One region of the Rhizobium sp. OAE497 genome, then DNA from elsewhere that is predicted to be linked to it. Evidence: riboswitches for the same ligand, from Rfam matches in the RefSeq annotation. Region 1 holds a riboswitch; each other region holds the start of a gene.
What was found. Region 1 has a riboswitch for cobalamin ahead of cobU (bifunctional adenosylcobinamide kinase/adenosylcobinamide-phosphate guanylyltransferase). Riboswitches for the same ligand answer to the same signal wherever they lie in the genome.
Positions count from the first base shown of each region.

Region 2: linked by a shared signal. The riboswitch ahead of nrdH (glutaredoxin-like protein NrdH) and the one ahead of cobU (bifunctional adenosylcobinamide kinase/adenosylcobinamide-phosphate guanylyltransferase) in region 1 are both predicted to bind cobalamin.
Region 3: linked by a shared signal. The riboswitch ahead of bluB (5,6-dimethylbenzimidazole synthase) and the one ahead of cobU (bifunctional adenosylcobinamide kinase/adenosylcobinamide-phosphate guanylyltransferase) in region 1 are both predicted to bind cobalamin.

Region 1 is NZ_JBEPOA010000001.1:2,168,603-2,172,809, reverse strand. It holds gene ABIE40_RS11170 (chloride channel protein) at 1-1,715, opposite strand, end outside; cobalamin riboswitch at 1,938-2,330, shown strand; gene cobU (bifunctional adenosylcobinamide kinase/adenosylcobinamide-phosphate guanylyltransferase) at 2,625-3,137, shown strand; gene cobW (cobalamin biosynthesis protein CobW) at 3,142-4,191, shown strand; gene cobN (cobaltochelatase subunit CobN) at 4,195-4,207, shown strand, end outside.
Region 2 is NZ_JBEPOA010000002.1:676,409-680,615, reverse strand. It holds gene nrdE (class 1b ribonucleoside-diphosphate reductase subunit alpha) at 1-1,223, opposite strand, end outside; gene nrdI (class Ib ribonucleoside-diphosphate reductase assembly flavoprotein NrdI) at 1,193-1,603, opposite strand; gene nrdH (glutaredoxin-like protein NrdH) at 1,616-1,837, opposite strand; cobalamin riboswitch at 2,091-2,314, opposite strand; gene ABIE40_RS22645 (response regulator) at 2,507-3,175, opposite strand; gene ABIE40_RS22640 (sensor histidine kinase) at 3,330-4,207, opposite strand, start outside.
Region 3 is NZ_JBEPOA010000001.1:2,020,719-2,024,925, reverse strand. It holds gene ABIE40_RS10475 (NAD+ synthase) at 1-212, shown strand, start outside; gene ABIE40_RS10470 (NYN domain-containing protein) at 297-1,010, shown strand; gene ABIE40_RS10465 (TolB family protein) at 1,041-1,871, shown strand; cobalamin riboswitch at 1,890-2,071, shown strand; gene bluB (5,6-dimethylbenzimidazole synthase) at 2,115-2,798, shown strand; gene ABIE40_RS10455 (DUF2865 domain-containing protein) at 2,832-3,929, opposite strand; gene ABIE40_RS10450 (NADP-dependent malic enzyme) at 4,056-4,207, opposite strand, start outside.

The DNA of each region.
Region 1 (4,207 bases):
AGCTGGCCGACGACCTTGCGCTCGATCAGATTGTTGAGTACGGCGAGCGCTTCACTCTCGGTCTTGTCGAAGATCGCGGCGGCCTGCTTGGCGTTCATCTGCGGCTGCAGGAAGTCGTTCTTGTAGCGGATGAAGCTCTCCAGGCCCTTGCCCTCGTCATCCGTATCGATCGGATTGGAATGGATTTCGGGGACAAGGACGAGGCCGGCATATTTGCCGGTATCATCGACGAGGATGACGCGCTGCGTGGAACCGGCCGGGAAGGTCTTCTTGAACTCCTCGACGGAGGTCGCGACATTGGCGGTCTTCACGTCGGCGCGCATCAGCTTGCCGACCGTCAGGTTGCGGATCCAGCCGACATCATGGGCGCTGCGGATGCTTTCACCACGCAGATGGAAGCGCCATGTGGCGAAGGAGTAGCCGAAGGTGGTGCGCACGACGAGCGACGAGGTGATGACGGCGGCGAGCACCAGCGCGGTGATCGGGAAGTCGCCGGTGATCTCGAGCGCCAGGAAAGTCATCGTCAACGGTCCGCCGATGATGGCGACTGCGAGCGAACTCATGCCGACGACGGCATAGACCTCCGGTGTCAGTGACGCATGTGCAAAGAACGGCGCCGAATAGGCGAAGAGCTTGCCGAGCAGGGCGCCCATGAACAGCGAGGCGAAGAACAGGCCGCCTCTGAAGCCGGAGCCGATCGATACGGCGGAGGCGAAGGATTTCAACAGCAGAATGCCGATCAGCGCCGGGATCGCCACCTGATGCGACAGGTTGAGATGCAGGGCGCCATGGCCTGCCGAGAGCACTTGCGGCGAAATCATCGCCAGCAGGCCGACGACGATGCCGCCGAGCGCTGGGCGGGCATAGGTCGGCACCGAGCTCTTGCGCGCCAGTTCCTCGATGAAGGAGACGCCCTGCATGATCAGAATGCCGGCACCGGCGCAGCAACCACCGAGCAGGATCGCTGGAACGTAGTCGGCCGGAACGACGCTGCCGAATTGGCCGACATCGATGGTAAAGTCGCTGCCGGCAAGCAGGCGGGCGATCAGTGTCGAGAGCAGCGCGGAAACGACGACGGGGGTCAGCGAGACGATCGTGTAGGTGCCGATGATCAGCTCGAAGGCATAGAAGGCGCCGGTCAGCGGCGCGTTGAAAGCGGCGGCGATGGCACCTGCCGCGCCGCAGCCGACGAGGACGCGCAGATCGGCGCGGCGCAGCTGCAGCTTCAGGCCGAGCTTGGAGGCAAGACCGGCCGCAAGCTGCGTATAGCCGGCCTCGAGGCCGACGGAGGCGCCGAAGCCGTTTGAAATCAGGTTCTGGATGGCGACGATCACGCTATCGGTCAGCGACAGGCGGCCGCCATGCAGCGCGTTCGCCTCGATCGGGTCGACCATCGGCTTCTTGCGCGTTCTGCTGAGGATGAACAGCAGCAGACCGAGAAGCAGACCGCCGCAGATCGGCGCCAAGAGCAGGAGCAGCTTGTTGTCGATCTCCGACGAGCTGAGACGATCGACATCGCTGATGCCGAAGATCAGGCTGTGCATTTCGCGCGAGATCAGGCTCATGCCGGTCACCGCGCAACCGGCGATGATGCCGACAGCGCCGCCCGCGAAAACCATGCCCATTTCATTCTGGCGCGCCAGCGCGCGCAGCCGCGCCATATCGAATTTGAGATGGCGCCGCGCGAGGCGGCCGATGTCGGTTTTCGTGAGCATGATGAGAGAACTAGGCGATGGAATGCAGGATCAAGGAAGCGCGCTTTTTGCGCCGCATGATTTCGCGAGCAATTGCAGCAAAAGAGAGGCGGTTGCAAACGAAATGTCGCCTTAAGTCAATGAATTTAATAGACTATCTGTTTGGTAGACTCAGTAGGGTTAAGGGCGGGCTGTTTGGATTGCCCCGGCATCGATTGACTTCGCATGGCCGCACGCCTAACGATGCGTTCAATTACGGATGGTTCCGGGGCGGCGGTTGCTGCCCGGGATGAAAAGGGAATGTGACGGGGCGGACCCAAACCGGGCGCCTTCATCACAGCCGACCCCGCGACTGTAGAGCGGTCAGGGTCTTCCATCCGGTGCACCGGCACCACTGCCTGATCGCTGCATTCCGCAGCAGGGCAATGACTGACGGACACCGGAAAAGCCACTGGAAATGCATCGTGATCAGCCGGGGCAGGACGCCTCTTATTCTACGAATCGTCCGCCTTTTCACGAGAATGCAGCCGGGAAGGCGAGGAAGATCCGCTGGCACGATCAGGGATGGCCTTTCGGCCGTCCCTGTCGGGGCCGACAACCGCGAGCCAGGAGACCTGCCATCTGTGCCGGGCGAAGAGCCCCTTGGGCATTCCCGCCCGCTGCCAGCACGGAGGTTGTCATGGCTGAAACGAGAATTTTCATGCCGCTATGTGCGGCGCCTCAGAGGGTTTTCCTCACTCCTGTGGTCTTAGGGCTGCGCCCACTGGATGTCACAGGAATCCAGCGTGCCCAAATCCTTGGGCACGGGAGACTCATTTCCTTGTTGCTGCGATTCATTCACGGCGCAGACGCGCCGTGGCTGGATTCCCGTGACAGGCACAGGAATGAGGGAAGACCGAGAGATATGTGCCCCAGCACGGTGGCCTTCGCATGAGCAATGCGACTTTCATCCTCGGCGGCGCCCGGTCCGGCAAGTCCCGCTTCGCCGAAAATCTCATGACCGCTACCGGTCTCGAACGTCACTACCTGGCGACGGGGCGAGCATGGGATGACGAGATGCGGGCGCGGATCGAGCAGCATCGGGCCGATCGCGGGCCGTCGTGGCAGACCCATGAGGAGCCGCTGCAGCTTGCCGAGCGCCTGGCGGCGATCGACGGCGCGGGGCGGGCGATCCTGGTCGATTGCCTGACACTGTGGGTCACCAATCTGATGATGGACGAGCGCGATGTGGCGGCGGAGAGTGCCGCGCTCGCGGCCTGGCTGCCGAAGGCGAAGGCGCGGCTCGTTCTTGTTTCCAATGAAGTCGGCCTCGGGATCGTTCCCGAAAACCGGATGGCGCGGGATTTTCGCGACCATGCCGGGCGGCTGCACCAGATGATCGCGGGCTGCGCCGCGGACGTGTATTTTATCGCGGCAGGTCTGCCGCTGAAGATGAAGGGTTGAACGAATGAACCAGCAGAAAATCCCCGCAACCGTGATCACCGGCTTCCTCGGGGCCGGCAAGACGACGATGATCCGCAACCTGCTTTCCAATACCGGCGGCAAGAAGATCGCGCTGATCATCAACGAATTCGGCGATCTCGGCGTCGATGGCGACGTGCTGAAGGGTTGCGGTGCTGAAAATTGCACTGAGGACGATATCATCGAGCTCACCAACGGCTGCATCTGCTGCACCGTCGCCGACGATTTCATTCCGACGATGACCAAGCTTCTGGAGCGCGATCAGCGCCCCGACCACATCGTCATCGAGACCTCGGGTCTGGCGCTGCCGCAGCCGCTGGTCGCCGCCTTCAACTGGCCGGACATCCGCAGCGAAGTCACCGTCGACGGCGTCATCACCGTTGTCGATAGCGCCGCCGTCGCTGCAGGGCGTTTTGCCGACGACCACGATGCCGTCGAGGCGCGCCGCGTCGAGGACGAATCCCTCGATCACGAAAGCCCGATCGAGGAACTGTTCGAGGATCAGCTGACCTGCGCCGATCTGATCGTTCTCAACAAGACCGACCTGCTGGACAGCGAAGGCCTCGTCCGCGTACGCGAGGAAGTGACCTCGCGCATCTCTCGCAAGCCTGCGCTGATCGAAGCGAAGAACGGCGATGTCCCGGCAAGCGTTCTGCTCGGCCTCGGCATCGGCACGGAAGAGGATATCGCCAACCGCAAGTCCCATCACGAGCTGGAGCATGAAGATGGCACGCCGCATGACCACGACGAGTTCGACAGCTTCGTCGTCGAGCTCGGCACGCTTGCCGATCCCGCCGGGTTCATCGAGAAGCTGAAGGGCGTGATTTCAGAGCATGACGTGCTGCGCCTGAAGGGCTTTGCCGATGTCTCCGGCAAGCCGATGCGCCTGCAGATCCAGGCTGTCGGCAGCCGCATCGACCAGTATTTCGACCGTGCCTGGGCGCCGAGTGAAACCCGCGGCACGCGCCTCGTCGTCATCGGCCTGCACGATATGGATGAAGCTGCCGTGCGCAAGGCAATCGAGGCGCTGGTCTGATCCATGCATCTGCTCC
Region 2 (4,207 bases), on a different contig from region 1:
TCGTCGTTATATTCGCTGGCCTCGCTGACCTGCAGGATTTCCGAGCAGAGATTGCTCATGGTGATGCGCCCGGCGATCGGGTTCGCCTTGTTCACCGTGTCTTCGAACATGATGTAGGGATAGCCGCTCTCGAACTGGATTTCGGCGATCACCTGGAAGAAGTCACGCGCCTTGATCTTCTTCTTGCGAATGCGGCTGTCGGCCACCATCTCGCGATACTTTTCGCTGACCGAAATCTCGGTGAAGGGCACGCCGTAGACGCGTTCCACGTCATAGGGCGAGAAGAGGTACATGTCCTCGTTGTTCTTGGCGAGTTCGAAGGTGATATCGGGGATGACGACGCCGAGCGACAGCGTCTTGATGCGGATCTTCTCGTCGGCATTCTCGCGCTTGGTGTCGAGGAAGCGCATGATGTCGGGGTGATGCGCATTCAGATAGACCGCACCGGCCCCTTGCCGAGCGCCGAGCTGGTTCGCATAAGAAAACGCATCTTCCAGGAGCTTCATCACCGGAATGATGCCCGACGACTGGTTCTCGATGTGCTTGATCGGCGCACCGGCCTCGCGGATATTGGTCAGCGACAGCGCCACGCCGCCGCCGCGCTTGGAAAGCTGCAGCGCCGAATTGATCGAACGGCCGATCGATTCCATATTGTCCTCGACCCGCATCAGGAAGCAGGAGACGAGCTCGCCGCGCTGCTTCTTGCCGGCATTGAGGAAAGTCGGCGTCGCCGGCTGGAAGCGGCCGGAAATGATCTCGTCGACCATGTCGCGGGCGAGCGCCTCGTTGCCCCGCGCCAGCGCCAGCGCCACCATGCAGATGCGGTCTTCGTAGCGCTCCAGATAGCGCTTCCCGTCGAAGGTCTTCAGCGTGTAGCTGGTGTAATATTTGAAGGCACCGAGGAAGGTCGGGAACCGGAATTTCTTGTCGTAGGCGTGATCGAAGAGATCGCGGACGAAATTGAACGAATACTGGTCCAGAACCTCCTGCTCGTAGTAGCCCTCGGTCACCAGATAGTCGAGCTTCTCCCGGAGGTTATGGAAGAAGACGGTGTTCTGGTTGACGTGCTGCAGGAAATACTGCTTGGCCGCCTGCCGGTCCTTGTCCAGCTGGATCTTTCCCTCGCCGTCATAGAGGTTCAGCATCGCGTTCAGCGCGTGATAATCCAGCGCGGCGTCAGCGGCCTGCGCCTTCAAGGGGCGCTCGAGAACTGCCGTGTCCAAAATCGTTCCAATCCGTGTTTGACATTGGCGACGTCGTCGGCCGTGCCGAGAAGCTCGAACCTGTAGAGGTACGGCACCTGGCATTTGCGCGAGATGATGTCGCCGGCAAGCCCGTAGGTCTCGCCGAAGTTGCTGTTGCCCGCAGCGATCACGCCGCGAAGGTTCGAACGGTTTGCCGCATCGTTCAAGAAACGGATCACCTGTTTGGGCACGGCCCCCTTGCCGCCCTCGCCGCTATAGGTTGGGACGACAAGCACATAGGGCGACCCTGCCTGCAGGGTCGCGCCTGTGATGGGGATGCGCTGCGCGGGAAGGCCGAGCTTCTCGACGAAACGATGGGTGTTCTCCGACCGGCTGGAAAAATAGACGATCTCGCCCATCGCTGCGGCCGATCAGGCGAGCGCGCTGATCATGTCGGGGCGGAAGCCGGCCCAATGCTGCTCGCCGGCGATGACGACGGGCACCTGGCGGTAGCCGAGGCCCTGCACCAGCTCGTAGGCAGCGCTATCGGTGGAAACGTCGATGATCGTGTAGTCGATGCCCTGGCGGTCGAGGGCGCGGGTGGTCGCGGTGCACTGGACGCAGGCGGGCTTGCTGTAGACGGTGATGCTCATTGGGAAAACCTCGTGACTGGAAGGCATGGGATATCGTTCGGACATCCGCCGATATCCGCGTTTGGGAAGACCGAAATGGAAGGCAGCCGTTACCGATTGCCGGGCGTCAGCAGCCCGTCATTCGCGCCGGTATGATCTGAAACTCAAAGACATAAGACTTCACCCCGAAGTGGCTCATGCAGGACACACCGGAGGAAGCGAAGAGCCGCATCATGCGCGCATCTCATCGCTCGCCAGCCGGACACCCCGCCCGTGGACGTTTTCGCTCAAGGCAGGTCTCCTGGCTTGCGGATCATCACATTCATCCCGGCCTTCCCGGGTCTTCATGACCCAGTGACCCGAAATGGGACAGATGCTCGCCGCTTACAGTTGCGGGGGCAGCTCCGGCATTGTCCCGCTTTGCAGCGGGTCTCACCGAATTCCCGTCTTAGCCCACGACCCCTACGAATCGTGAGAACCTCGAACACTAGATATAGTACGCGAGTCAAAATCAGCGTCAATAATTTGTTTGCCAACAGCACGGAGGAAAGTGGGGAAATCCAGCGAACATGGTGAATGGGGAGTAAACGCGGGGGTCAATGCCAGCCGCGTTTGCTCCCCTCTCACACTCTGCTACCGAAGAAAATTGGCCAGCCTGCCCTACTTCAGGAGCCGCGTTAGGCCATAGGCCTATGACAACATCTGTGGAGCGCTGGTCTCGACCGGCGCCTGCAGCTTCTGCGCCGCAAGCACGACTTCGACGCGGTTGCGGGCGTCGAGTTTCTGCATCAGCAGCGTCATGTAGTGCTTGACGGTCTTCTCGCTGATGTCGAGCATGCTGGCGATTTCGCGGTTGGTCTTGCCCTGCAGCAGGTAGGTGACGATCTGCTCCTCGCGGGCGCTGAGCCGCTTCTGCATCTGCGCCTTGCGGCGGATTTCAGCCGTCTTCATCGACAGGATGACCTTGGTGGCGAAGCCCGGCGTGATGAAAGTGCTGCCGTCATGGACGGTCTTGATCGCCTCGTAGAGATCGCGCGCCGTGCTGCCCTTGAGCACATAGCCGCAGACGCCGAGATTGAGAACCTGGATCGCCGTGTCGATATTGGCGGTCGCGGTGAAGACCACGACCTTGGTGCCTTCGTAATTCTTCTGGATCAGCTCAAGCGCCGCCAGCGTGTCGCCCGGCATGCTGAGATCGGTGACGAGGACATCGGGACGATGCTCCTCGACGATCTTCAGGGCGTCGATGGCATTCTCACCGCGCGCCGTGACCCGGAGGTCATCCTTAGCGGAGTAAAGATTAACCAGTCCATCCAGTAATATTGGATGATCATCTACGAACGCGACCGAGATAGACATGATGACGAATAACCCCCTCGTCTTTCTATCCAACAGCTCTAATGTAATCAGAGCAAAACATAAAGCTGGATTTTAATGCTTGGTTAACTTCATCGTATTTGTGTCTATTCCACATCTATGCTTATAGCTACCTATCAATTCGGCTAGTTCCGGCTCAATGGGCGGCGGCATCCGCCTGCTGCAGTTCCAGCGTCATTGTCAGCACCATCCCGCCATCCGGGCGCTTGCCGATGGTCAGCGACCCGCCGAAGCTTTCGATGCGCTGGCGAAGGCCGTAAAGCCCCATTCCCCCTTCGCGCGCCGCAAGCGGCAGCGTCCCCGGAGGCAGACCGTCATCCTCGACCGAAATCGAGATGACCGGCATGTCGATGCGACATCGGACACGCTGACCGTTGGCGCCGGCATGTCGGTAGGCATTGTTGAGCCCCTCCTGCACGAAGCGGTAGATGCAGGTCTTCAGCGCCGGGGGCAGATCGGCATTCGTGCCGCTTGAGGTGAATGCGACCTTGGTTCGCGTGCGCGCCTCGTGCTGCTTGATCGCTTCGGCCACCACATCCTTGGCCCAGAGATGCAGGATCTCCGGCAGGAGCAGCGACTTCGTCACCGTGCGCGTTTCGATGAGCGCTTCGCCCAGCGCCTTGTTCGTCGCGTCGAGAGCCCTGTCGCGTTCATCCTTGCGGGTCAGGTCCCGCAGCTCGTCGAGCTGCAGGATGGCGAGCGTCATCAGCTGAACGGGACCATCATGCAGATCGGCGCCGATGCGGCGGATGAAGGTCTCGTTCATGTTGGCGAGCTCCATCGAGGCGCGCCGCGCCGTATCGCGCAGCTCCATCAGCTCCTTGGAAGCCAGTTCCGCCTCCTCGGCGCGATGGCTCAGCGCATGGCGCTGGGTCTCAATCGTCCGGCTGCCGCGCCTGACGATCAGGAACAGGCCGAGCATGACAACGAAGGAAAACAGCGCCACGGTCGCCCAGGTGACGATCCGCAGCCGGGCGAGCTCGCCCATGAAGCTGTTCGGCTCCTCATGGATCT
Region 3 (4,207 bases), 150 kb from region 1:
ACATTCTCGAATGCCTCGTCGAGAAGGAGATGGGCGTCGACGAGATTGTCGCCCGCGGTCATGACGTCGCAACCGTCCACCGCGTCGAGCATCTGCTCTATCTCGCCGAATACAAGCGCCGCCAGTCGGCGCCGGGCGTGAAGATCACCAAGAAGAATTTCGGCCGTGATCGCCGCTACCCGATTACCAACCGGTTTAGGGATCGCAGTTAGCGATCGTTAACCCGATCAACCGAAAGCTGCTGACTTCCGCATCTTCCCGCGTTTCTATCGTCAGAAATGCGGGAGGTCCTGATCGTGCGTGATACGAAAGTCGCCGTCTTCATCGATACCGAAAACCTGCCGGCGCGCTCGGCGGGCGAGATCATCGACATCGCATCCGGCTACGGGCGCCTTGTCGAGCGGCGCGCCTATGGCGATTTCACGCGGGAGGCTGCCCAGCCGTGGGTCGCGGCTGCCGGAAAGCATGCGCTCAGCCTGCAGACGGCGGTCAGCTCCCAGTCGGGCAAGAATGGTGCGGACATCCTGCTTGCCGTCGATGCGATGGAATATCTCGGCGCCTCGGCGATCGATCTTTTCTGCATCGCCAGCAGCGATCGCGACGTCGGCCATCTGGCGACGCGTATCAGGATGCGCGGCAAGCAGGCGATCGGGGTTGGCGCGCCGAATGCTTCCAGGCTGCTGCGCGAGTCGTTCGATGATTTCTTCGAGTTGCGTCTCGCAGAGGCGCCGGCAAGCCTTCCGGCACTGGCCAAGGTCGTGGCGCTGCAGCCATCACCGAGCATCCGGCCCTATATCGCGCAGGCGCTGCAGACGGCGAAGCTGAGGGAGGAAGGCTGGCTGGATATTGCTGAGCTCGGCACCTTGCTGCGGCAGGTCTATCCCGACTTCAAGGCACAGCATTTCGGCGCTCCGAACCTCAGTTCGCTTTTGAAGCGATGCGACTTTATCGAGACACAGATGCATGGCACAAACCGCATGCAAATCAGAATGAAGCGGAACGGCGGATAGCCGGACCGCCGCACAATGCGGGAGGCATGCATGCGCAGTTCGGTCGAGATCTACAATATCCGTACGGCCAAGAGCCGGGTGGTTTTCCAGACGGAGCAGCTGATCGAGGCACCGAACTTTTCGCCTGACGGGCGCTATCTGCTGCTGAACGGCGATGGGCTGCTCTATCGCTTGTCACCGGATGGTGAGGGTGGGCTGAGGCAGGTCGACACCGGCTTTGCCGCTGCTTGCAACAACGATCACGGCATTTCGCCCGATGGCCGGCACTATGTCATTTCGGACAAGACGGAATATGGCAAATCCTGCATCTACACGCTTTCGGCGGAAGGTGGGGCGCCGAAGCAGGTGACCACCAATCTTCCGTCCTACTGGCACGGCTGGTCGCCCGACGGCAAGGAATTGGCCTATTGCGGTATCCGCGACGACGTCTTCGACATCTACACGATAGCGGTCGATGGCGGCGCCGAGCGGCGGCTGACGCATGGGGAGGGGCGCAATGACGGGCCGGACTATTCCTTCGACGGGCAGTGGATCTATTTCAATTCCAGCCGCACCGGGCTGATGCAGATCTGGCGCATCCATCCTGACGGTACCGGGCTGGAGCAGGTGACCCACGACAATTACGGCAACTGGTTTGCCCATCCAGCACCTGCTAACGACAAGGTGCTGATCCTCTCCTACGATCCAGATGTCTTCGATCACCCGCGCGACCTGCATGTCAGGCTGCGGCTGATGGACATGGATGGCGGCAACCTGACGACGCTGTTCGAACTGTTCGGCGGGCAGGGCACGATCAATGTTCCCTGCTGGTCACCGGATGGTGATGAGTTTGCCTATGTGCGCTATTTCCCGGCCACTTGAAGCGCGCCGGTAAAACGGGCAAGAGGGTTTTCGTCAGGTGCCCGCCAGCGGCGGGAGAATCGGGAATCCGGTGTGAGACCGGAACGTGCCCAACGCTGTAAGGCTGACGCCTGCCGCATCGTGCCACTGGTTGACACCGGGAAGGCTGCGGCGGGCGGATGACGCCAAGTCAGAAGACCGGCCTGGCATCATAGACTGATCCCGCGCGGACGGCGGGTCGGTTGCGTTGTTGGGGATTTGACGATGCGACCCTTGAGCGGGGATGCGCTGCAGCGCGCATCCGCTTTTTCCGGTGACGAGCGCGATGCCGTCTACCGGGCGATCATGACCAGGCGCGACGTGCGCGACCAGTTTTTGCCGGATCCGGTACCCGAGGATGTGCTGATGCGGCTGCTTGCGGCCGCGCATCATGCGCCGTCGGTCGGCTTCATGCAGCCGTGGAATTTTATCGTCGTCGATGATGCGGCCGTGCGCCGGCGGGTATGGGAGGCGTTCGATCGCGCCAACCATGAGGCGGCCGGGATGTTCGATGGCGAGCGGCAGGCGACCTACCGGTCGCTGAAGCTCGAAGGCATCCTCAAGGCACCGCTCGGCCTCTGCATCACCTGCGATCCCTCGCGCAGCGGCGAGGTGGTGCTGGGGCGTACGCATAATCCGCGGATGGACAGCTATTCGACCGTCTGCGCCGTGCAGAACCTGTGGCTTGCGGCGAGGGCCGAAGGCGTCGGCGTCGGCTGGGTCAGCATCTTTCATGAAAGCGAGCTCAAGGAGATCCTCGGCGTGCCCGCGCATATCGAGATCGTTGCCTGGCTTTGCATCGGCTATGTCGACGAGCTCTACCGGGAGCCGGAACTCGCCGTCAAAGGCTGGCGGCAGCGGCTGCCGCTCGAGGAGCTGGTCTTCCGCGATGGCTGGGGCCGCCGCTAGGAACGGCAGACGTTCAGCGTATGCCGGCTGGTCTTAGTTCTGCTGTTGCTGCTGCGGCTGCGGGCCTGATGTTGCCGGGTTCTTCAGATCGATGCTGCCCTGGTCGCCTGCGAGGAATTGCGGGCCGACCTGGCGGACCTTGCTATTCTGCGGCTCATAGGGCCGGTCCGGGATCTGTGGCTGCGGTGCAGCCGGCGTTTGAGATGCCGTGGCTGCAGGCTTGGTGGTGATCGTCGTGATCGAGCCCTTCGGCGGCGGTTCGCTTACGGTCTGGTTCTTTCGCATTTGCTCGTAATAGGCGGTCAGATTGCAGCTGCAGGACGACTTTTCGCCGGGAGCGCGGTTCTTGTAGGCGAAGGCGTTCGGCATCGCGCTGTAGCGGGTGCCCGTGGCGGCCGAGATCATATTGGCCGCGTCGGTGTTCGAAACGTCCTGATAAAAGAGCTCGGTCTCGATGCCGGGGCACATTTTCGAGCAGGTCGAGGCATCGCGGCTGAAATCGATCGAGGTGGCGTTGGTGCTGATCGGGAAGAAGCCGCCGTCGCAGGTTCGCACGCACATGGTGCTGACATGCGACATCATCTCGCCGCGCGGCACGCCATATTGCGTGTTGCCTTCCTCGCCGTTGCCGAGCGGGATGAAGGTATCGCCGCGCATCGCCTGTTCTTCAGTGCTTGGCGCCGGCTCGTAGGCGCGCTCGTCCGGTTGATAGCCGGGATCGTCGTTGCAGCCGTTGTCGTCAAGGGCGGCCATCAGCTGGCGGCGTTCGTTGATATCGCTGCCGCCGGATTCGCGCAGCTGGTTGCGGCGGTCCTGGAGGTAGTGGATGTTGTCGATCATCCGTGCTTCGGATTCCTGCAGGTCGCTGCAGTAGCCGGCATTCTCGCCGCCGATGACGACCATGCTGTCGACGCTGCAGCCGTTGCTGCGCAGGTCGTTGCGCAGCTTGCGGAGCTCGAGGTTCTGCTCGGCTATCGCGCTCGCATATTGGCGGATTTCCGGGCCGTTGCCGATCACCTGCGGCAGGTCGGCAAGGCGGCCGCGCAGATCTTCGCAGATCGCGTTCGTCTGCGCTGCCGCTGGCGCGGCAGCCGCAAGGAAAAGGGCAAGGGTCAGGCTTCGGCGTTTCACGGTATCATCCCGCAGCATAGTCAAACCGGAAGCGGCAGGGCATTTGCCGCATCCATCCTGTCTAGCTGCCTTCCGTTAACAAGCTAACGAAGGAATTCTAACGCATTTTTCCGATCGACTGCAAATTCACGCCGGCTGCTGTGCTTCGACGACGGCGAGAGCCGCCATGTTGACGACGCCGCGCGAGGTGACCGAAGGCGCCAGGATATGAGCCGGGAGCGCCGTGCCGAGCAGGATCGGGCCGACATGCAGGCCGTCGGTCATCGACTTGACGACGC